3 regions of the Paenibacillus sp. CAU 1782 genome follow, and region 1 is predicted to be linked to each of the others. Evidence: riboswitches for the same ligand, from Rfam matches in the RefSeq annotation. Region 1 holds a riboswitch; each other region holds the start of a gene.
The links. Region 1 has a riboswitch for thiamine pyrophosphate ahead of thiM (hydroxyethylthiazole kinase). Riboswitches for the same ligand answer to the same signal wherever they lie in the genome.

Region 1 (7,699 bases):
TACATGTGAATTCCTCCTAGGCGTATTGGTTTTTGTGCCTCCTATACTGTTTTCTTCATCCCGTTTTTTTATTCAAATCATTAGATTTTTGGATCGGGAAGCGATGAATGGAGGATATGCTTGCTATGGATTCAATATAGAAGAGATGCGGTTTTTGTAGGCAAAATGATTGGTGGGACCGTGCCCGGCTCCCAAATGCAGACCATCCTCTATGGCGGCTTGAATAAAAGCCTTGGCTCGAAGCGCCGAGGCCAACATGTCGTGGCCTTGAGCAAGGCCTGCCGTCAAAGCCGCGGAGAAAGTACATCCGGTTCCATGCGTATGGCGCGTCTGGATGCGGGCTCCTTCCAATTCATAAAAGTCGACTCCGTCATATAACAAGTCAATAACCGGACCGGCATCAGAGGAGTGACCGCCTTTCAGGATGACATGGCGGACGCCGGTTGCAGCGATGCGGCGGGATGCCTCTTTGCGGTCCTCCATTGTTGCGATTGGCATATTTGCGAGTAGCTCAGCCTCGGGAATATTGGGAGTAACGGCCTCCGCAAGCGGAAGCAGGGAAGCCTTCAGCGACGACAAAGACTGGCTTTGCAGAAGCAACGCCCCGCCTTTAGCGATCATGACGGGGTCGACGACGATTTTTCCCCATCCGCAATAAGAAATGGCTTCTGCAACGGCTTCAATCCGGTCATGGCTGAACAGCATGCCTGTTTTTACGGCATCCGGCGGCAGATCGCTCCCGATGGCATGAAGCTGGGCAGTTACGACTGCCGTATCCACCGGGTACACGCCGTGGACGCCAAGCGTGTTTTGCGCCGTAACGGCGGTTAAGGCGGACATGCCGTATACGCCGAGTTCCTGAAAGGTTTTGAGGTCGGCTTGAATGCCTGCTCCGCCGCCGCTATCGGAGCCGGCTATGGTTAATGCTTTTGCGATAGGCGCCATTATACGCTGTCCGCCTTTTCTATCCGGGCAAGCTCTCTGAACCGCGCCGGCGACAGGGAAGCAAGCTGATCCAGAAAAGCCGCCTGGAAGCTGCCGGGAAGCGGATTGTCCATTGAGGCGGCAGCTTCCTCCGCAGCGACTCCATAGAAGGCCAGTGCTTCAGCCGCCGCTTCAAGGGCTGAGCCGTCGTCGCTTACAGCCAGAAAAGCGCCTGCTATAGAGCTAAGCAAACAACCTGCGCCTGTCATTTGGGTTAATATTGGATGTCCGTTGCTGACAACGTAGGTGGAGCGCCCGTCGCTAACGGCATCGTTCTTGCCGGTAATGGCCACGATGCATCCAAGATGCTTTGCGGCACGCCGCGCCAGCCGAACGTTATCGCTATCGCCTCCAAGGGCGTCGACGCCTTTGATTTCCCGGCTTTCACCGATAACATTGGCAATCTCGGCGGCGTTGCCTCGCAAAGCGGCAAGCTTGATTTCTCTGGCAATTCTCCGCGATGTCTCCGTGCGATATGCCGTTGCTCCTGCGCCAACGGGGTCCAGCACAACCGGCGTTCCCGCCGCATTGGCTGCTTTGCCCGCCAGCAGGGAGGACTCTACGACACGGTCATCCAGCGTACCGATGTTCAGGACAACGGCGCTTGCGAGAGAAGCCATCTCCGCAACCTCTTCCCGCGCATAAGCCATTACCGGCGATGCGCCAAGCGCCAGAAGCCCATTGGCGGTGAAGTTGGTTACCACAACGTTCGTAATATTATGGACAAGCGGTTTTTGTTCCCGTACCTTCATGAGATAAGGCATCATTTTTCCTCCTTGTGTCATTTGTAAATGGAGAGGCAGCTGGCGGAGCTGGAGCGGAAAACGGCAAAAAGCCCGTTCCAAATCGGGAACGGGCATACATGTATATTCAATATGCAGCAGCATAAGCGCGCAATTCAAATAACGTTTCGTCCCACTTCCCTCCGCTGGCATAACCCAGATCAGGTTCCAAGGGTCCGGCGCTCTGTTGCGCCGTCTCAGTCCAATAGGACTCCCCTAGTGAATTCAGCTATTCAATTTACTTTTCAAGAATGACCAATGAAAAAACAGTATGAAGATCGCTGCTGCTCATCGGACTTTGACTGGACACCTTCCAGCCTTCGGCCAATAGTTGATTAAGCTCATTCAAATTGGTTTTTTTCTCGGACATAAAGTAGAGAACAAATGCTTTTTGCACGTAATCTGCCTCCTCCATTGATTTCCAATATAGCATATATTCAAGGTCGATGCTACGGGATGAGCAGGGTAGGAAGTACGGGGCCGCATCGGGTAAAATAAGGTGAAAGGGAGGGATTTCAGAATGAGCAACATCGTAGGAGTTCAAGCTATTGATGAATACATTGCAGCTTTTCCGGTTGAGGTACAGGAGAAGCTTGCCTCCATTTATCATTTAATTGCCGGGATTGTGCCGGATGCTTCCGTCAAAATCAGCTACGGCATGCCAACGTTTGTGCTGAAGGGGAATCTGGTCCATTTTGCGGCGTTCAAGAAGCATATCGGTTTTTATCCGGCGCCAGGCGGAATCCATGAATTCCAGGATGAATTGGCCATTTACAAAACGTCGAAGGGAGCGATCCAGTTCCCGCTGGACAAGCCCATTCCTTACGAGCTGATTGGTAAAATTACGGCTTTTCGCGCAAAGCAGAATCTGAGCAAGAGTTAGCAAAAATCATCAAGAGCATGAATAGGGACTGCGATAAACTAAAGAAAGAAGGAGGTTGGCCGTGTCGATCTATGAAACAATCATTCAGGATGTCGTTGATGCCATTGAGGAGCGGCTCGATGAGGAGCTGAAGCTGACAACTTTGGCGCAGCTGGCGGGATTTTCGGATTTCCATTTCCATAGGGTTTTCCAAACCATGGTGGGAGAGCCGGTTATGGAATACGTCCGCAAAAGAAGGCTGGTTCGCGCCGCCTGTCAAGTTGCTTACTCCGATGAAAAGCTGCTGAACATCGCATTGGATCATGGCTTTGGCACACCGGAAACCTTCATTCGTTCTTTTCGCAGGCTGTACGGCATGACGCCGGGAGAATTTCGGAGAAAAGGACTGCAGCCGCCCGAATATCCCAAAGTTAATGTCATGCAGCGGATTTCCAAGCCCTATTTAGGAGGAATTGCAATGAAATTCGAAATTGTGACCAAACCTGCTTTTGACTTGATCGGTTATTCCATTCGCACATGCAACACAGACGGACAAAATAATAGAGACATCCCGGAATTTTGGCAGAAGTATATGGCTGAGAAAAAGGGCGAAAGCCTGTATGGTCTGGCGTTATCGACAGCGGAGTACGGTGTTTGCGACGAGTTCGACATGGAGTCAGGCCAGTTTAGTTACTTGATTGGCGTTGAAGCGCAAGAAGAAGCCGAAGTGCCGGAAGGCGCGGTTCGCCGCCATTATCCGGAGCAGACGTACGCTGTGTTTACGACGCCAGCGGTTTCTCGCGATCAGTTTACAAGCGCCATTCAGAGCACATGGACTTCCATATACAGCGAATGGTTCCCGCACTCCGGCTATGAACACTCCGCAGGAGCTGAGTTTGAATATTATGACGAGCGCTGCTGGGCAGACCGCACAGACCTGCCTGTTATGGATATCTACATTCCGGTAGCCAAGAAAGCCTAGTAAAAACAAAACAGCCAATCAACGGCTATCAGCAAATAAGGCAGTAAAAAAGGGTGGGGCGGCATACATGTATGCCGCCTTATTTCGTTTGTCGCTACAGGAGCTGATGACTCTGGTAAAACCTGCATATCGCAGGCAAGCTTGATATAATGGAAGAATAGTAGATAGGCATGAATCAACTTTCATTTCCAACTAAGGCAGAGGTGAACGATGACATATGGCAATACTCCGCAATGATTGGGCCGAGCATCTCGAAGATGAATTTCAGAGGGACTATTACTTATCTCTGAGAGAATTTCTTATCGAAGAATACAAGAGTCGCCGTGTCTTTCCCGATATGTACGACATTTTTAATGCATTGCACGAAACTGCGTTTGCGGATACTCGCGTCGTTATTTTGGGACAAGACCCCTACCATGGAGCAGGACAGGCGCATGGCCTGAGCTTTTCCGTCAAGCCGGGCGTAACCCCTCCGCCGTCGCTGCAAAACATATTTAAGGAATTGCATGATGATATCGGCTGCCCGATTCCTTCCCATGGCCATCTTTCGGAATGGGCCAAGCAAGGCGTGCTGCTGCTGAATACGGTGCTGACGGTGAGATCAGGCGTTGCCAACTCTCATCGGGACAAGGGCTGGGAGGCATTTACAGACAAGGTCATCGGAGCCTTAAACCGCAAAACAGAACCGGTCGTGTTTATCCTGTGGGGCAGTCATGCCCAGAAGAAAGCTGAATTGATTACAAATGCCGGTCATTATTTGATAAAATCGCCCCATCCAAGCCCTTATTCCGCAGACAGAGGTTTTTTTGGAAGCAGGCCGTTTTCGCGCGCCAACCGCTTTTTGGAGGACAATGGCTTGCCTCAAGTGGACTGGCGATTGCCGCTGCAAGCTACACCTTAAAATGCTGGATTTCCTCTTGCAGCTGTTCGGCCAGCGCGGATAGAGAGCGGGCCGAGGCATAAACCTCCTCGATCGATGCCAGCTGCTCCTCGGCCGAAGCCGTTACCTCCTGAGCTCCCGAGACGGTGTTTTCCGCGATTTGAGTAATGTAATCCATGGAGCTGACGATGGCTTTTGCTCCGCCCGCCATCAGCCGAGCCGACCCGGACAATTCCTGAATCTGCTCGTTAACCGCAAATACGGAGTTCTGAATTTGCGTAAAGGAGCTTCCTGCGGATTGTACGGCCTGAATGCCGGAGGCCGCTTCCCGGGAGGCGGTATCCGTAGAAGCAGCGGCGTTGCTGATTTCACGCTGGATGTCGGCGATCAGGGTAGTGATTTCGTCGGCTGAACGGGAGGATTGCTCCGCCAGCTTGCGAACTTCTCCTGCTACAACGGCAAAGCCTGCTCCGTGCTCGCCCGCATGCGCGGCTTCGATTGCGGCATTTAGTGCCAATAGATTCGTTTGCGCCGCAATATCCGTAATAACGGCCAGAATGCTGCCGATTTCCGCGGAACGATCGTTCAGACGGTCCATAAGAGAAGCAAGGCCAGTCACTGTGTTGTTGATGTTATCCATTTGAACGGCTGCGGAATCAATGATTTCATTCCCGGCGACGGCCCGGCTATAAGCATCCAGGGCGGTGTCCGATGCGCCTTGCGCATGGTCCGCCATCTGCAAGACGCCAACATACATATCGTGCATAGAAGATGAAATTTCCTCTACCTTGCGGTTCTGCTGCTCGGCCGCCAGCGCCATGTTCTGCATCGTGCTTGCGACCTGCTCTGTCCCCAGCGTAGCTTGCTCGCTGGAAGCGGACAGCTCTTGAGCGGAAGCCGATACCTGCTCCGCGCTTGTTGCGGTATGCCGGATCAGCTTGCGCAGATTATGCGCCATCGTATTAAATGCCGCAGCCAATCCCCCTACCTCGTCCCGATTGCGGACCGCAACATCTTGAACGGTGAGATCGCCTCCCGATACTTGTCCGGCAGCCCGGGCAACGGCAAGGATTGGCTTCGCCAATCGGTTGCCAATCCAAGTGGCGATAATGCTTCCGACAATAATCGAAGAGACGCTGGACAGCAGGATCAAATTTTTGACGCCGGCAACCTTGTTATTGGCTCCGTGGGTGTGAGCATCAAGCTCCTGCTGCTGAAACTCCGAAAATTGCTCCGCCGTTTTTTGAAAGCCGCTAATCAGGGCATTTCCTTTTTCATTAACGAGTTCGGAGACTGCTTCGTCCTGATTTTGCTTTTTCAGAGATATGGCTCTTTTGGCGACAAGGTAATATTCCTCCTGGTAATAATTAAGCTCCTCCCGCCATTGTCTGGTTTCAGCGTCAAGCGACAGGCTCCCGATTTCCCGGCCAATCTCTACATAACGGGAATGGGCGTCTTCAAAGCTGGTTAACGCGGCTTCGTCGCCGCTTAGCAAAAATCCTTGAAGGCTTGCTTGCTCCTGCATAACGGCTACGTTTAACTTTTGTACCTGAATAAACAAAGCCGCCTTTTTGTTCACCAAATCGCTATAAGTACGATCAACCAGCGTAAGCTGGATATAGCTGATGCCTATAGCCAGGGATAAAATAAGGATCACGGAAATAAAGCCGGCAACTATTTTCTTTCGAATGGTCCATTTCATAAACACATCACTCCCGACTGTGATTCAACTACTGTTTTTGGAGGATTGGCACGATCTTCTCTTGATGAGGAATTAATTCCACTATAAATCAGCCGGAATTAGTGTACAGTGACTAATGTTACTCCTGAGCAGGCACATGCTTGAGCGTCTTGCCAACAACTTTTTACAAGTAAAGGGTTGTCCCAAAAGCAATTTTCTCCAAAAGCAGCCCCGCTTTGCACGGAATGTTGAAGCAAAAAAAGAACCGTCAAATCCACTTTTGAGTGGTTTTGACGGTTCTTTTGCAAATAGTTTAAGATTCTTTCACTATAAAAGTTCGACTTAAGAAACGGCGGACTCCTGCCAACAATCATTAGTTGAACTTATATAGTATTCAATGATCAGACTTTAAAGCGGTCAATTTGCTCCTGCAGCTGCTCTGCCAGATAGGAAAGCGATTTGGCGGAGGCTGCAACCTCCTCCATGGAGGCAAGCTGCTCCTCCGTCGCGGATGAAACCTGCTGGGCGCCTGCCAAAGTCGATTCCGAGACGTTGGTAATCACGCTCATGGAGTTCACCACGCCATCCGCTCCTGCAGCCATTAAACGAACGGACGCGGATACATCCTGGATTTGGTCGTTCACTTCATGAACAGAGCCTTGGATGTGCTGGAAGGAACGTCCCGCCGTATCTACTGCGCCGATACCGGAATGAACGACCTGGGCGGCATTGCGCATGGTCTGAACCGCTTGCTTGGTTTCCACCTGGATTTGCCCGATCAGCTCCGATATTTGATGCGCAGATTCGGAGGACTGCTCCGCCAGCTTGCGCACTTCACCGGCGACGACGGCAAAGCCTCGTCCCAATTCGCCTGCGCGCGCCGCCTCGATGCCGGCATTAAGCGAGAGAATATTCGTTTGCGATGCAATGGAGGTGATGGCCCCGCTAATTGCGCCAATCTCGTTGGAACGGCTGTCGAGGCGGTCGATCATGGCCCCCAATTCCTGAACCGTGCTGCCAACTTCATTCATGCGATCCACTGCGATTTCGATTGCTTTGCTTCCTTCTTCAGCCCGTTGGAAGGCCTCGGATGCTTTTGATGACATGCTTTGGGAGCCCTCCGCTATTTGGCGAATGCCGTGAGACATATCATTTACGGTTTTGGATGCGTCAGCGACATGATGGAATCCATTGCTTGCATCGGAGGAAACCTCCTGCATGGTGGCCGCGATTTGTTCGCTGGCCAAAGTTGCCTGATCGCTGGTCGCGTTAAGCTGCTCGGCAGACGCAGCAACTTGCTCGGCATTTTGTCCGACATGCTGAATCAGCGATCGGAGATTGCCGGCCATCGTATTAAACGCGGTGGCTAATCCGCCGATTTCATCCCGGTTTTTGATAACCGCAATGGTTGTGGTCAAATCGCCCGCGGCAATGCGTTCGGCTGCCTGGGCAAGCGTCTTGACGGGTCTGGATATGAGGCGGCCAATAAACCAGGACACAAACAATCCCAATAGCAATGCGCCGATTC
Region 2 (7,699 bases), on a different contig from region 1:
CAAGACGACCGGACGGACGGGGCGGAGCAGGTCAAGCTGCCGCCTCGCCGCAAAAAGTTTCCGTCGAGCATCAACAAACTTTACAAATGGTATTTTAATCTGCTTTTCGTATTGTTTGTTGCTCTTGTTGTCTTCCTGTTCTGGTACGGCAACAAATTTACTCAGTAGCGGCACTATTTGGCGGCTGTTTCAATATCCGCAGGATCGATAAAGCCATAATCCCGATCCTCCAGTTCCGTCAAAAGAGTGTCCAGGGCATCCGCCGTCCAGGAAAGCTCGTGCATCAAAATATTGGCGCCGGGATGGAGCTGGTCGAGCACGTTAGCGACAACAACCTCGGGTTTGTTTTTAGCGGAGCTGTCCCAGTCCAAGGAGCCGTTAGACCATGTCATGTACAGCATGCCATGGTTTTTTGCCGTTTCCCGGACCTCATCGCTGCCTGAGCCGTATGGCGGTCTGAAAAACAGCGGCTTAACGCCGATCAAATCCTCCACCATGGTTTGAACCTCGCCGATTTGCTTCTGGACGGTTTCAAGATTTTCTTTTTTCAAATTAATATGGTCATACGAATGGTTGCCAATTGCTTGTCCCCGTTCATGGATCAGCTTCAGCAGCTCCGGATTTTGTTTAACTCTATAGCCGTTCACAAAAAATATCGCTTTTGCCCCGTGGCTGTCGAGCACATCAAGCAGTTTGGTTAACACGGCTTCATCCTTTGGACCGTCATCGAAGGTGAGCAGCACAACTTGGGATGGCGTGTCTTTCTGAAGAGGCGCAAACCGGTATGTCTCCGTCATGGCATAAAGCGGCGCTGCATTTGTTTGTTCGCCTGCCGGTTCTGCCGCAATAGGAGCAGCCGATTCAGTTGGTACCGCCGATGCTGCCGCTGATTCATCGGTCGCTGGCGTTGCGGGCGCGTCTGTTGTTTGCTCCGGCAGTGTTGGCGATGCCTCCGCAGACGCGACGGGGAGGCGATTCCCGGCTTCCGCGCCTTCGCTCGCGTCACCGCCTGCCGCTGAACAACCCGCAAGCTGCAGCATAAGCAGAGCCAGGCAAAAGTATCGCCATGGTCTTTTCATACAGGCCTCCTATCATGATGTCGAAATATAAACATGCGACACCATTGTACCACATTTGAACGATTCCTTACTTCCCGTAATAGTACTTTTCATTATATTGTATGCTTGGATGCCCCGGATTGAAGTCCTTTGCCTTTTCATGATGATGCAAGGCTTTTTTTCTTTCCCCCAGACGATCGTAACAAACGGTTAATTGAAGATGGGGCAGCCAGGTCGAGGTCGCGCGGTCGGAAAATCCCATATGCTGGGCCGGGCGATTCACCGAGATGGCTTGCTGGAACCAATAGATCGCTTGCTGGTATTGCTTTTTGTCGATAAACACGGCGCCTAGCTGACAGCAAAATTCAGGCCGCGGAGTATCGTAGTGCAACGTTCGGAGCAGCGAAGCCAGTTGTTTGTCTTGCAGAGATAGACGACCGTAGCAATCTCCTTGTTTCAAGCAGGCGTTAATTTCATCCTCCACCCATCCCTTGCCGGAGCTCAGAAACGTTTCGTACCATTCCACCGCTTCAGAGAACCTGCCGTTGTCGCGCAGCTCGTTGGCAAAATAATATTGATCGCGGGGGGAGAATTGTTCGCCGCTTTCCTGCCGTTTGAGATAGATGCGCAAATTGCGGTCGGTATGCTCCCGTTCCTTGCGGTGGGTCACGGCAACGTCGCTGTGATGGATATGGCCGGATACTGCAAGGTATTCATGCACCGGTCCGATCCATTGGTAGTTGCGGCTTCTCCGCACCAGCCGGTTTCGCCGCAGGCTGAAGATGGGGTTGCCCTTATGGTCAAAGGTTAAATGGTAGTTCATGGTCACACTGTCGTAGGGAAAAGGATTAACCGCCTTCAATGCTTTAAGCTTCCGCAAATCATCGGGTTCTATCACATCATCGGCATCCAGCCACAATATAAAGGCTTTGGTCGCTTGCCCAAAACAGAAATTGCGGGCTGCGGCAAAGTCGTCAATCCATTCAAAATCATGGATAACGGCGCCAAAGGACCGGGCAATTTCTTTTGTTTTATCGGTGGAACCGGTATCGGTAATGATGATTTCATCGACGGCGTCTGCTACGGATGACAAGCATCTGCCGAGGCTTTCTTCTTCATTGCGTACGATCATGCACAAGCTGATGGTAATCATAAATGATCTTCCTTTCGCTTTTCATTGGTACCATAGTATTAAGGGGGTGAGCCCTTGGTGCGGTCCTATTTGGAGGCGAACTTCTGTTTTGTCAAAATTAAACTGGCATTCCTCCGTGTATTTGCTATAATGATGAATGATTGATCAAGCCTATATTGCACCGGGGAGCTGGATTGGCTGGCTGAGAGGGAATGACGCATCATTCCGACCCGTATACCTGAACCGGATAATGCCGGCGGAGGAAGGAAGCTACATTTTTCAAATTAACGTTGCGTTTTTTTGGCGTATGCCGGAAATGTGGGCGATTTTGAAAAAGAGGCAGCGAATGTTAGCGTCCTTCGTATGAAGGACGTTTTTTTGCATTTTCCAGAGGTATGAAGATAGGATGGTCGGTCTAAAACAATCGTGATAGAGAGAGGGAGAGATCGACATGTTGAGACAAGGAAAAGGAAGGCGCGGACGGTGGTCGCTTGGGCTATTGGCCGTAACGGCGATTGCGCTGACGGTGGCTGGTTGTGGAGGCAAAGCTGGAAACAATGTCGGAACAGAGGGCAATGAAGCGGGAACGAAAGAGGAGGTTTTGCAGAAGGTACAGGTTGTGCTGGACTGGTCGCCGAATACGAACCATACCGGGCTTTTTGTGGCCCGGGATTTGGGATATTTCAAGGAACACGGATTGGATGTCGAAATTCTGCAGCCAGGCGCGGACGGAGCGGACGCAATGGTAGCTTCAGGCGCTGCGGCGTTTGGCGTCAGTTATCAGGAGTCGGTGACCATGGCGAGAATCGCCGGCGTACCTCTGGTATCCCTTGCCGCGGTCATTCAGCACAATACATCCGGTTTTGCATCGCCAAAAGCGAAAGGCATCGATTCCCCCAAACAATTTGAAGGCAAACGTTACGGCGGCTGGGGCGCTCCCGTGGAGGAAGCTGTCATTGATGCGTTGATGCGCACTGAAGACGCAGACGTTGGCAAAGTGGACATTATGAGCATCGGGGATAGCGACTTCTTCTCGGCGGTGGAGCGCGATATTGATTTTGCCTGGATCTATTATGCCTGGACGGGCGTCGAGGCCGAGCTTCGCGGCGAGCAGCTGAACATGGTATATTTGACCGATTACAGCGAAAAGCTGGATTATTATACGCCGGTGCTGGTGACGACCGAAGAGATGATAAGCGGCTCTCCGGAGCTGGTTAAATCCTTTACCGAAGCGGCTGCGCAAGGCTACCAATATGCGATTGAACATCCTGCCGAAGCGGCGGACTTGCTTATCAAGGCAGAGCCGGATTTGAATCCCGAGCTTGTGAAAGCCAGCCAGGAGTGGCTGAGCAGCCGTTACCAGGACGATGCGCCGCGTTGGGGCGAGCAGAAGCTGAGCGTCTGGCAGAATTATGCCGATTGGATGTTTGAAAACGGACTGCTGGAAGGCAAGCTGGAAGCTGAAGCAGCCTTTACGAATGAATTCCTTCCATCTAAATAAGCAGGGGAATAAAGTGAAAATCCAAGGAGATGAATCCAATGGCAAACGCATTAGTCAGCATTCAGATTTTGCCCAGCACGCCAGGGGGAGCCAGCGTGCTGCCCTTTGTTGATGCAGCAATCGATATTATTAAAGCTTCCGGTGTAGCCTATCGGGTTGCCCCGCTTGAAACAACGATGGAGGGCGAATTGTCCCAGCTTCTGGCGGTTGTTCAGGACATGAACACCGCTATGACGGATATGGGTTGTGCCTCTGTCATTTCGCAAATTAAAATTTACTACAATCCGCAAAACGGGGCTTCAATGGATCGTCTGCTGGAGAAATACCCCGATGGGCAATAACAAAACTAGCCGCTGGAGCGCCATTTGGCCCCCAGTTGCAGTCCTTTCGGCGCTTTTGCTCTTTTGGCAAAGCGCCGTCAGTCTGGGTTGGGTCCAGGGCTGGCGCATTCCGGCTCCGATCGCGGTGGTGCAGGAGGCAATCGCCATCTGGCCCCGGCTGATGATGCATGCGGGTTACACGCTGCAACTGACTTTAATCGGCTTTGGCGGCGGCGCGGCGGCGGGTTTTGTGCTCGCCGCTTTGCTGCATCTGCTGCCCGGCGTAAGACGCGGTCTATATCCGTTATTTGTCCTGTCGCAAAATGTGCCGATCGTTATTTTGGGCCCAATCATGACGATGCTATTTGGTTACGGTTTGCTGCCAAAGGTGCTTCTTGTAATGATGGTATGTTTTTTTCCCGTTGTAGTGGCGATGTTGAGCGGTTTGTCTCATGCCGACGCTGCGCTGCGGCATTATCTGACGATGATCGGTGCGGGAAAGTGGACCTTGTTCTGGCGACTTGAGTTGCCGGGCTCATTGGTTCATTTGTTTTCCGGCTTAAAAATCGCGGTCTCCTACAGCGTTGTAAGCGCCGTGTTTGCCGAGCTGCTGGCCCCCAAAAATGGTTTAGGCGGCTTTATGGTGCTGTCGTCGAGAGGGTTTATGCCTGAACGGAGCTTTGCCGCGGCGCTGCTCATTGTTGTGGTCAGCCTGCTGCTGTTTGGCTTGATTGTATGGTGCGAGCGTCTTGTCGTGAAATGGCGGCCGCAAGCGGAAGGGGGGAGCGATCATGCTTGAAGTGCAAGGCGTAAGCAAATCCTTTGGGGAAGGCGGCTCCGCCAAGGAAGTATTGCGGGATGTGTCCCTAACCGTTGGGGAGGGAGAATTTGTATCACTGATTGGTCCTTCCGGGAGCGGAAAATCAACTTTGTTTAGTCTGATCGGAGGATTGCAGGCTCCATCTGCTGGACGTGTCGTGGTAGGAGGCGCGGATACTACCGGCAAAACCGGACATATCGCGTATATGCCGCAACAAGCTTCGCTGCTGCCATGGAGGACGGTTGCAGGCAATATCGAGCTGGCTTTGAGCATTGCCGGACAAGTCGACAAAACATCCAACAAAGCTACTGTGCAAAAATGGCTGGAGGCGGTTGGCCTCGGGGAATATGCCAATGCCTATCCGCACGTGCTTTCCGGCGGCATGGCGCAGCGCGTGTCATTTCTGCGGGCGCTTCTGTCGCCGCAGCCTTTAATGCTGCTGGATGAGCCGTTTGGAGCGCTGGACGCGCTGACCCGATTGCATATGCAGCAATGGCTGCTATCCATTTGGGAGAGCAACCGGCGCTCGGTTCTGCTGATTACCCACAGCATCGAGGAGGCGCTGCAATTGTCGGACCGCATTCTCGTTTTGTCAGCATCTCCGGGAAAAGTTGTAGATGAAGTCGTTGTGCCGTTTGAGCGGCCGCGCCGGGAAGATTTATGGACCGACACTCGGTGGAGCGAGCTGAAGGGCCGGATTTATAACGGGCTTCAAGGCATTGAGGGGAGGAACGTATAATGAGCGTCCAAAAGCAAGGCAATGAGTCGCGAGACGAGTCGCGGGAGCAGATAGCGAAAACAACTACCCCTAAAGACATATTAGAAGGGGATGCGGTACATGCTGCTTCGGAAGGCGCGCCAGTTCCGGGTGGGGGTTATGCCGCACCGGATTGGTTCCGCATCGCTCCCCAATGGAGCGCCTCTGAACCCTACCGCTGCATTGACGCTCACTTGCATGTTGATCAATACAGTGAAGGCGAGAGGGAGAAGCTGCTGGAGCAATCGTTTGAGGATGGCGTAGAGGCTGTTGTTGCTGTGTCGATGGGACTGCGTTCCAGTCAAGAAAACCGCCGTCTGGCAGAGCGTTATTCTGGGCGAATATTGCCCGCTTACGGATGGCATCCCGAGCAGGAGCCGCTAACTTTGCCGGCGAGAGACGAACTGATCTCATGGATTAAAGCCAGACATGAATCCGGCGAGAAATTTGCAATCGGAGAGGTTGGTTTGCCTTATTACAAGCGAACCGAGGCGGAAGCAAACGGAGAAGCTTTCGATGAGAAGCCTTATTTGGATTGTCTGGAGTCCTTTATTTCCCTGGCGGCAGAGCTTGACCGTCCTTTGGCCCTGCACGCCGTTTATGAGGATGCTGATAAGGTGCTGCTACTGTTGCGGAACTACGGCATTTCCAAAGCCCATTTTCATTGGTTCAAAGGGAGTCAATCCAGTATTACGGCTATGGCCGCCGCCGGGTATATGATATCGGTAACGCCGGATGTTGCCTACGAGGAAGAAATCCGAAAGCTGGTGGAATCGTACCCGCTGGAGCTGTTGTTGGCGGAGACGGACGGTCCCTGGCCATTCGAGGGACCTTACTCCGGACATACGACGGTCCCTTCCATGACGCGCGGCGTCATCAGAGATATTGCCGCCATCAAGGGGCTAACCGAACGGGCAACGGCGAAGGCGCTTCTTTCCAACACCAAACGATATTATGGTATCGGCTAATCGGCCAGAACCCAGTTACTTAACCTTCGCGCACCGTTTTTCTCCATTTGACGGCTGCGCTTATTTTTATGGTGGAGGAGCCCTCCGAGCCGTTAATCATCTCAAGCAGCTCTTTTGCCGCCAAATACCCGCTTTCGTAACGGGGGATGGAAATGGTCGTTAAGCCGGCCAGCGCCGCCGTATCGGAATCATCAAAGCCCGTCACGGAAATATGCTCCGGCACCTTGATGCCCCGCTCCTCAAATGCCTTGATCGCCCCAATCGCCATATTGTCATTGGCGCAAACCAGTACCTCCGGCAGATCATTGCCAAGAAACATCAGCTTGCCCGCCTGATAGCCGCTTTTTTCGCGGTAATTGCCATGATAATAATTTTTCTGGTCAAAAACGATGCCGTTTTTGTGGAGCGTATCGGCAAAGCCTGCAAAACGCTCCTGGTTATCCAGCGTATGGCCAAGCCCGCCCAGGTAACCGAATTTGCGAAACCCTCTATCCACCAGCGCCTGTACCATTTCGCACATAGCCGGATAGTTGTCGACAATGACGCTTCTTGCGTTGGCATGACCGCTGCCGACGATTCTATCCATTAACACAACGGGAAACTCCGGCTTGGCTACCGCTTGCAGGAAATCGTCGGTCAAGCTTCCGTCCAGGCTGATTGTGCCTCTGGCAAAGCTGCTCCGCAGAAAGCTGTCGCTGGATTTATTGGTGCAAATAACAAGGTCATAACCATTTTCCGTTAGGCATGTGCTGACGCCTTCAATAATCTTCAGATAAAAGTCGCGGTCAAAATCGCTGAAAATAAACACGATCCGCCTGGAACGCTCCATCGGTTTCTTTTTGCCCGCGGCTTCGTGGATATAACCTTGCTCCGCGCAACACTTCAATATGCGGTCCCGCGTTTCCTGCGAAACGTTTTTGCGTCCGTTTAGAACGTTGGATACGGTGGATACGGAAACACCGGTCATCTCCGCAATTTCCTTCAGTCCAATCATAGCTGCTGCCTCCCCGCCTTATGCTTGTAAAATCAGTATACCACTTTACTAGATATTTTACTAAAGATATGTTCCCTTTACCCAAACAAATCTAAAAAACGAAAGATTTTGCGGAATCCTGATTCAAATGATGCCTATTGTCTTTATAT
Region 3 (7,699 bases), on a different contig from region 1:
CCGCCATCGTTATCCTCCTCCCACAAAATGAATCAGCTCAAGCTTTGCCCCTTGGATCAAGGTGGTTCTTGCCCATTGATTGCGCGGAACCACAGTTCCGTCCAATTCCGCCACAAGCCTTTTTGCCCCCTGCCCAAGGAAATGGACCAGTTCGTCCAGTCGGGACGCAGACGTGTGATGCTCCATTCCGTTCAGCGTAATGCGGATCTGATTCCACCCTCCGGCCGCAGCGATGGATTTTCTCAATGCCAGGCACACCTCCGCCGGATCTTCGCTGCCGACGATGGCCGAAACCGCGCATAGCCGTTTCGCTCCCGCCGCCAGCACCGCTATGGCATTATCAGGCGTAATGCCCCCGATCGCCACGACCGGAACGGACACCGCTCCGGCAGCCTGCCGGATATATTCCGTCGTAACCGCTTCGCGATCCGGCTTTGTCCGTGTTGGAAATACCGGGCCAGCGCCGATATAATCCGCTCCCGCCGCCTCCGCCGCCAGCGCTTGCTCCACGCAGTGCGTTGAAATGCCAATGATTTTGTCCCGGCCGAGACGCTCCCTTGCTTCCGAGATGGGCATGTCCTCCTGCCCCAGATGAACGCCGTCGGCTTTCGCCTCCAATGCAATATCTGGATGATCGTTCACGATAAATGGAACGCCGTATTTGCTTGTCAGCTCCCGCAGCGCCTTTGCCTGCTCCATTACCTCTCTTTTGGTCCCCGTCTTATTGCGAAGCTGCAGAATATCAGCGCCTCCGATCAGAGTCTGCTCCATCACCTGAATGAGCTCTCTGCCAGGATGACAATCCGCCGCCGTGATGACATATAGGCGGAAATCCCGCCAAATTTCTTTTGCAAACATGACCCGTCCTCCTTTCAGCCCACTACTAACGCAAGATTCTATCGTTCCTATTAGGAACGGATTTATAGGGTACGGAGCTATTGAGCAAAAATCTTTTGAGTTTCTAGTGCTTATGGCTCTTTTGGGCAAGGCTCTCTTGGCTGTACAGCATCTTGCACAGCTCCAGCGCCCGGTCGATATCCGTTGTGCCTTGAACCAAAACCCTGCCATCCGGAAAATAAACCAGGGTTTCGCCATTCCGCCATTCCGCTTTCAGCAAATAGCGGTTGCGAATCAGCTTGCAGCCGCCACCTTCAGCCCTTGAAGTCTGCCCCTGCTCCAAGGGAATGACTGCATCCCCTGCAGTTTGGACATGCTCCATGGAGAGGTTTGCTTCCAGCGCGGCTTCGGCCTGCTCTATGGAGGGAGATGCCCCCAGCGTCACCTGAACCGAATTTCTGCCGCACAACACAACGGGCGGCACATGTCCCGCAACGCGAAAGTCGCTCCGTCCATCCCATCCCTCCGGTTGCTGCCAGGTTCGCCCAGGAGCGCAATGCAGGCATCCCGCCGAAGGACCCGGCAAATCGGCTTCCCTTAGGCGGAAGCTCCACAAATCAGCGGACAGCCAGGTTTTTCTCGCCTGCGACCCATTGCCGGAAAGCCATTTAAGCGCTTCGGCTGCTTGAAGCGAAGCGACAAATTCAACAGCGGGCGACAGCACCCCTGCCGTATCGCAGCTCTCCGTCTCTCCCGCCGCCTCTTCACCGCCAATAAGGCAGCGGAGACAGGCGGTTGTGCCAGGCAGGAGCAGCGCGCTCATCCCCGTAGATCCAACGACTCCGCCGTAAGCAAAAGGAATGCCTGATTGGAAGCATACATCGCTTAGCAACAGCCTTGTTCCTGCGTTATCCGTGCCGTCCAGCACAAGATCGGCGCCTTCCGCCAATGCCCAGACATTATCTATCCCCACATGCGTCACATGGGCCTCGATTTGAATGTCGCTGTTGATCCGCTTTAATTTATCGGCTGCGGCCGCAGCCTTGGGCAAAGCCGCCCGCGCGTCGGATTCGTCAAACAGCACCTGACGCTGCAGATTGCTGGGTTCAATGTAATCGCGGTCCGCAATCACAACCCGCCCGACACCGGCTCGAACCATATGCTGGGCGAGACTTGCGCCTAACGCCCCGCAGCCGACGATCAACACCGTCGAAGATCCCAGCCGGCGCTGTCCCCTTGTCCCGATAGGCGCAAAAGCAACCTGGCGCGAATAGCGATCCGGCCATTCCAATTGGCTTGAGTTTGCTTCACGCACACCGGAGGTTGCGTCACGCATAGATGGAGCTCCCCGCCGCCTTAAAGTCCTCCGCTTTTTGCTTCAAGCCGGATTCGATCGCCTCTTGCGTGTCCAGCCCGTTTTGCGCCGCATAGTCTCGAATGTCCTGCGTTATTCGCATGCTGCAAAACTTGGGGCCGCACATGGAGCAGAAGTGGGCCGACTTTGCCGCTTCCGACGGCAGCGTTTCGTCGTGATAAGCCATCGCCCTCTCCGGGTCCAGCGACAGATGGAACTGATCGCGCCAGCGAAACTCAAACCGGGCTTTGGACAACGCGTCATCGCGGATTTTTGCCCGTGGATGCCCTTTGGCGAGATCCGCCGCATGCGCCGCGATTTTGTACGTAATGACCCCTTCCTTGACATCTTCTTTGTTCGGCAAGCCCAGATGCTCCTTGGGCGTTACGTAACAAAGCATAGCCGTGCCGAACCAGCCGATCATCGCCGCCCCGATAGCGGATGTAATGTGGTCGTAACCCGGCGCAATATCCGTCGTCAGCGGCCCCAATGTGTAAAAAGGCGCTTCGTCGCATACCGCCAGCTGACGGTCCATATTTTCTTTGATGAGATGCATGGGAACGTGTCCGGGACCTTCGATCATCACCTGCACGTCATGATGCCAAGCGATTTTGGTCAACTCGCCCAGCGCATCCAGCTCCGCGAATTGCGCTTCGTCGTTGGCATCGGCGATTGAACCCGGCCTCAGGCCGTCTCCCAGGGAGAAGGTGACATCGTATTGCTTCATGATGAGGCAAATCTCCTCGAAATGCGTGTACAGAAAATTTTCCTTGTGATGGGCAAGGCACCAGGCCGCCATGATGGAGCCGCCTCTCGACACAATGCCCGTTACCCTTTTTGCCGTAAGGGGGATATGCCGAAGCAGCACCCCTGCATGGATCGTAAAATAATCGACGCCTTGCTCCGCCTGCTCGATCAGCGTATCGCGGAAAACGTCCCAGCTCAGATCCTCCGCTTTGCCGTTAACCTTCTCCAGCGCCTGATAAATGGGCACGGTGCCGACCGGAACGGGCGAATTGCGGACAATCCATTCCCGGGTTGTATGGATGTTTTTGCCGGTGGACAAGTCCATAATCGTATCGGCGCCCCAGCGTGTTGCCCAGGTCATTTTTTCAACCTCTTCCTCGATGGAGCTGGCGACGGCGGAATTGCCGATATTGGCATTGATTTTTACATGAAAATTCCGCCCAATGATCATCGGCTCGCATTCCGGATGGTTAATATTGGCCGGAATGACGGCACGTCCCGCAGCAACCTCGGATCGCACATACTCGGGATTCATGCCCTCGCGGATCGCAATATACTCCATCTCGGCCGTGATGATTCCGCGACGAGCGTAATAAAGCTGCGATACATTTCCGCCGCTTAGCGCTTTAAGCGGCTTGCGGCCTTGGGAAGGAAATACCTCAGCCCCTTTTTCCTTGACACGCTCTGGCGATGAAAATCCATTGTCCTCCGGCTTTACCTCCCGTCCTTCGTACGCTTCGGCGTCTCTGCGCTGCGCTATCCAAGGAGTTCTCAGCGGGGGCAATCCCGACCTCACATCCGCGACATAACCGGGGTCGGTATATGGGCCGCTGGAGTCGTAAACGCGCACCGGCTCGTTGGGAATTTCCTCCCCGTTCCGTCCTTGGGTGGCCGTCAGGGCAATTTCCCTCATCGGCACCGATATGCTGGGGTCGGAGCCTTTTACATACACTTTTGTACTGCCTGGCAACGGGTTTGAAAGAATGGACATAACAAAAAACCTCCGCAATGGAATATTGGAATTCCACCTGGAGGTCTATGCAACATATGAGAAAGTAGGGCTGAAAGCAGCTTGGACGCAAAACGGTGCAGCCATGCTTTTGCCGGGATATAGAATCCCCATCCGCAAAAACAAAACAGACCTTCGCCTTAATCGCAACAGCCTTATGGACGAACAACGCCTGCGGCGCGTTCGATTGTCCCACTTTCCTACGCTGGCATGACCCAGATCAGGTTCAAAGGGACCAAAGCAATTCGCTTTATCTCAGCCTTGCGGCGCCCCTAGTGGATTTCCTTGTTAGACTATACCTTCATTTCCAAACTTCTGTCAACCTTTACTAAAGCTTGATTTTGTGCTGGAACAATCCCGCCTGCTTGGCAGCAATGTAAATAATGACGACGACCGGGCCAATAAACACCCCGATAACGCCAACCAGCTTGAAGCCGACGTATAGGCTGATTAATGCCGGCAAAGCGCCAATTCCGATGGAATCGCCCAATACCTTTGGCTCGACAATTCGTCTGAACACCGTGATGACAAGGAACAGCACAATCAAGCCTATTCCCGTAAACGTATCCCCGGTAAGCAACAAATAAGATGCCCAAGGCACCAGCACGGAGCCGGTTCCCAGTATAGGCAAAATATCCACGATGATAATCAACAATGCGATCGCCATCGGGAATTTGATATCCAGAATAAGCAGGCCAACAAGCGACAGAACGTAAGTCAATCCGCTCAAAATGATCTGGGAGCGCAGAAAGCCGAATATCGATTTGCGCAAATTGCCCAATACCTGATCCACCTGGGAGCGGGAGGACTCATCGAACAACGATAAAACGGAGTTTTTCATTGTGTTTAAGCTGAAGCTGAACATATACACGGCAACCAGGAAAACGATAAAAAAGATAAACATCCCCGGAAGCGTAGATGCAAAACCAACCAGCGTTGAGGAAAGCTTGCCAACCATGGAGGTAATATTTTTGGTCAGATCCAGCAGGTAGCCTTCCAGCGTTTCCACGGCGTCAGGCGGCAAGGTTTGATACAAACCCCGGGCATCGATCAGCAGCTGATTCACGAAGTTGTTGGCATCGCCAAAGTAGTTGGGCACCCTCTCCAGAAACGCGATCAGCTCGGCAATGATTTTGATGCCAAGCAGCACAATCATTCCAAGCAGCGCCACGGTAAACAAGGTGCTGGACAACGTTGCGGCCATCAAGCGGTTTAACCGGAAGCGGCGCATAAAAAAGCCGTTTAGCGGCTCCAGAAAAATGGCCACAATCAGCGCAAGCAAAAAAGGAGCGCCGACCGTAAACATCAAATAAATCAGCAAAAGCCCAACTGCGGTCAGCACAATTGCCCGTACCGACATCCATCCCGCCTCCTATTAAAGGTTTTTCAAATTCAGCCGAAATAAGCGCACGCTTACGAAGGATGTTTCCTCTGGAAACATTGGAGTTGCTCACATAGCTTACACTAAGCTCCGCTACTCACTTTCTGGCTTCATCCCATCCTCTCGGTACTGAAAAGCGCTCTTTTTGAACACGCACGACATTCAAATTTTTGCGCTGCGCTTGTGAAAGTCCACATCGCTATAATACATTTCCTTGACGAGCAGGTTTGGTCCGCAGCAGGAAGCGGCGGGGCAATGACAGTTGACGCCTTGCGCCAACGGGTGACGGAGCCAGCGGGCGAACAATTCATCCAGATCGGAGTCGTTTATATTGCCAAAGGACGGCACATCCGCAAAATCGGTAACAAACACATCGCCCGTAAATAAATTGACATTTAACCGATTGCGCCCGTCAGGATCATTCCGTACCGACACTTTAGGTTCGGCAGCCAGCCGCTTCAGCAGATCTCGCTCCTCCTTGCTGTCGCTGCAATGATAAAAAGGAAGCGTGCCAAACAGCATCCACACCGACTGGTCGCGCACATTCAGCAGCTTTTCAATAGCCGCGCGCATCTGCTCCTTGGTAATCATGGGCAAATCTCGGGCAAACGAGCTTGGATACATGGGATGGACCTCGTGGCGCTGACAGCCCATCTCGACGATCAAGCGATGAATTTCATCTATTTGCTCATGGGTACGGTAATTGATCATCGACTCTGCGGAGACCAAAACGCCTTCCCCAACAAGCCTTCTTGCGTTGTCGATCATTCTTTCGTACATCCGCGCAGCCGTATCCCGGGAAACGGCATGTCCCGCTTTGGCAAAACCGATGCTGTGAAAATCGTCCGCATTTCTGTAATTGAAGGAAATATGCATAACGTCCAGGTAAGGAGCAAGCTTCTCGTAGCGGTTGTAGGGAAGCGTTACGTTGGAATTGATCTGCGAGCGAATTCCTCTCTTTCGAGCCCACTTCAGAAGGGGAACCATATATTCATCGACGGTTCGATCCGAAAAAGTAGGTTCTCCTCCCGTAATGCTGATGGTCTCCAAATGCTCGACCTCTTCCAGCCGGGACAACATCAGGTCAAGCGGCAGCTTGGACGGCTCCAGCATAACCAGCGTATCGCCAACCGCGCAATGCTCGCAACGCATATTGCACAAGTTGGATACCGTCATTTCAACGCTTGTTAAGCGGTGCTCGCCGTATTTGACAAGGGAACCAATGGGGTCCCAAGGGTCGTTGATGGGGGAAAGCTCCCGGTATGCCCGGTTCGGGGACAAGGTTTCGGGTTGTACTTCTATTCTGTTCAGCACCTGTCTTAATCATCCTATCTTTTAGAGGTTCATGTTATTATTACTATTCTTTGTTTCTTCATTGTAATCCTCGATACTGGAGTAAGCAAATGATAATGTTGAAATAGAAGCTGCCTGCCATGCCTTTTTGACAGCAAAAAGAGGCCTTTCGGCCCCGTTCAGATGCTCCTCGTCATATTCCGGAAACAAGCTGGGTGTCGGTCACGTCGTCATTAACGCCAACGATCATAACAGTCAACTGCTTCGATAGATCGATTTCGTAAGGCACGGCCAGTTCCTCGCCAGCTTCGTTATACAAGACACGCACAATGGGACGATGCGGATAACTATTGTTGTAGTCCACAACAACCCCGCGTTCGCATGTATGCAGCGTTACCGAAATGCCGATGGGATAAATCGCGACTTTATCCCTGAATTGCTGAAGCATATGCTGCTCGTACAAGGTGCCCGATCCAGCGTAAAGCCTCTCCATCGCCTGATGCGGCAGCATCGGCGCGCGGTAAACGCGATTGGTCGTCATAGCGTCATACGAGTCTACAAGACCAATCCATTTAGCGTAATCATGAATTTCTTTGCCGGCAATGCCGCGGGGATAACCGCTGCCGTCAAGCCGCTCATGATGCTGGAAAGCACAATGGGCCACAAGCAGCGGCATATTGGGCTCATCCTTGAGCAGTTCAAATCCCAATTGGGCATGACGTTTCATCAGCTCGAATTCGTCAACGGAAAGCGAACCCGGCTTTTTCAAAACGTTGGTCGATATTTGAGTTTTGCCGATATCATGCAGCAGCGCGCCCATGCCAAGCGTCACGACTTCATCGCGGGTATATCCGTTTGACATGCCCAGCAATGTCGTATAGACACAAACGTTTAGCGAGTGCTGGAATAAATAATGATCCACTGTGCCCATATTCATCAGCATGATCATGGCATCCTGGTGATTGGACAAATCATCGATAATATGGTTCATCATTTGTTTGAACGGAGCCGCGATATAGGGATACGAAACGCCTTTTTTCGCTTTGGGGCGCTCCATTAAATTACGGAAATTAGTGCG

Region 2: it holds a riboswitch for thiamine pyrophosphate, as region 1 does, so the genes downstream of both, ACX93W_RS02370 (ABC transporter substrate-binding protein) here and thiM (hydroxyethylthiazole kinase) in region 1, are expected to answer to the same signal.
Region 3: it holds a riboswitch for thiamine pyrophosphate, as region 1 does, so the genes downstream of both, thiC (phosphomethylpyrimidine synthase ThiC) here and thiM (hydroxyethylthiazole kinase) in region 1, are expected to answer to the same signal.

Annotation. Positions count from the first base shown of each region.
Region 1 covers NZ_JBTOLL010000030.1:2,369-10,067, reverse strand. The annotation lists gene ACX93W_RS26955 (hypothetical protein) at 1-5, opposite strand, end outside; gene thiD (bifunctional hydroxymethylpyrimidine kinase/phosphomethylpyrimidine kinase) at 124-945, opposite strand; gene thiM (hydroxyethylthiazole kinase) at 945-1,751, opposite strand; TPP riboswitch at 1,888-1,994, opposite strand; gene ACX93W_RS26940 (hypothetical protein) at 2,005-2,163, opposite strand; gene ACX93W_RS26935 (iron chaperone) at 2,287-2,649, shown strand; gene ACX93W_RS26930 (AraC family transcriptional regulator) at 2,711-3,610, shown strand; gene ACX93W_RS26925 (uracil-DNA glycosylase) at 3,828-4,511, shown strand; gene ACX93W_RS26920 (methyl-accepting chemotaxis protein) at 4,501-6,192, opposite strand; gene ACX93W_RS26915 (methyl-accepting chemotaxis protein) at 6,573-7,699, opposite strand, start outside.
Region 2 covers NZ_JBTOLL010000001.1:459,635-467,333, forward strand. The annotation lists gene ACX93W_RS02355 (hypothetical protein) at 1-168, shown strand, start outside; gene ACX93W_RS02360 (polysaccharide deacetylase family protein) at 174-1,079, opposite strand; gene ACX93W_RS02365 (glycosyltransferase) at 1,147-2,211, opposite strand; TPP riboswitch at 2,363-2,472, shown strand; gene ACX93W_RS02370 (ABC transporter substrate-binding protein) at 2,642-3,691, shown strand; gene ACX93W_RS02375 (thiamine-binding protein) at 3,730-4,032, shown strand; gene ACX93W_RS02380 (ABC transporter permease) at 4,022-4,810, shown strand; gene ACX93W_RS02385 (ABC transporter ATP-binding protein) at 4,803-5,570, shown strand; gene ACX93W_RS02390 (TatD family hydrolase) at 5,570-6,556, shown strand; gene ACX93W_RS02395 (LacI family DNA-binding transcriptional regulator) at 6,576-7,550, opposite strand.
Region 3 covers NZ_JBTOLL010000002.1:353,320-361,018, forward strand. The annotation lists gene thiE (thiamine phosphate synthase) at 10-858, opposite strand; gene ACX93W_RS10595 (ThiF family adenylyltransferase) at 962-2,173, opposite strand; gene thiC (phosphomethylpyrimidine synthase ThiC) at 2,166-3,929, opposite strand; TPP riboswitch at 4,128-4,231, opposite strand; gene ytvI (sporulation integral membrane protein YtvI) at 4,276-5,307, opposite strand; gene yfkAB (radical SAM/CxCxxxxC motif protein YfkAB) at 5,491-6,639, opposite strand; gene ACX93W_RS10615 (HD-GYP domain-containing protein) at 6,815-7,699, opposite strand, start outside.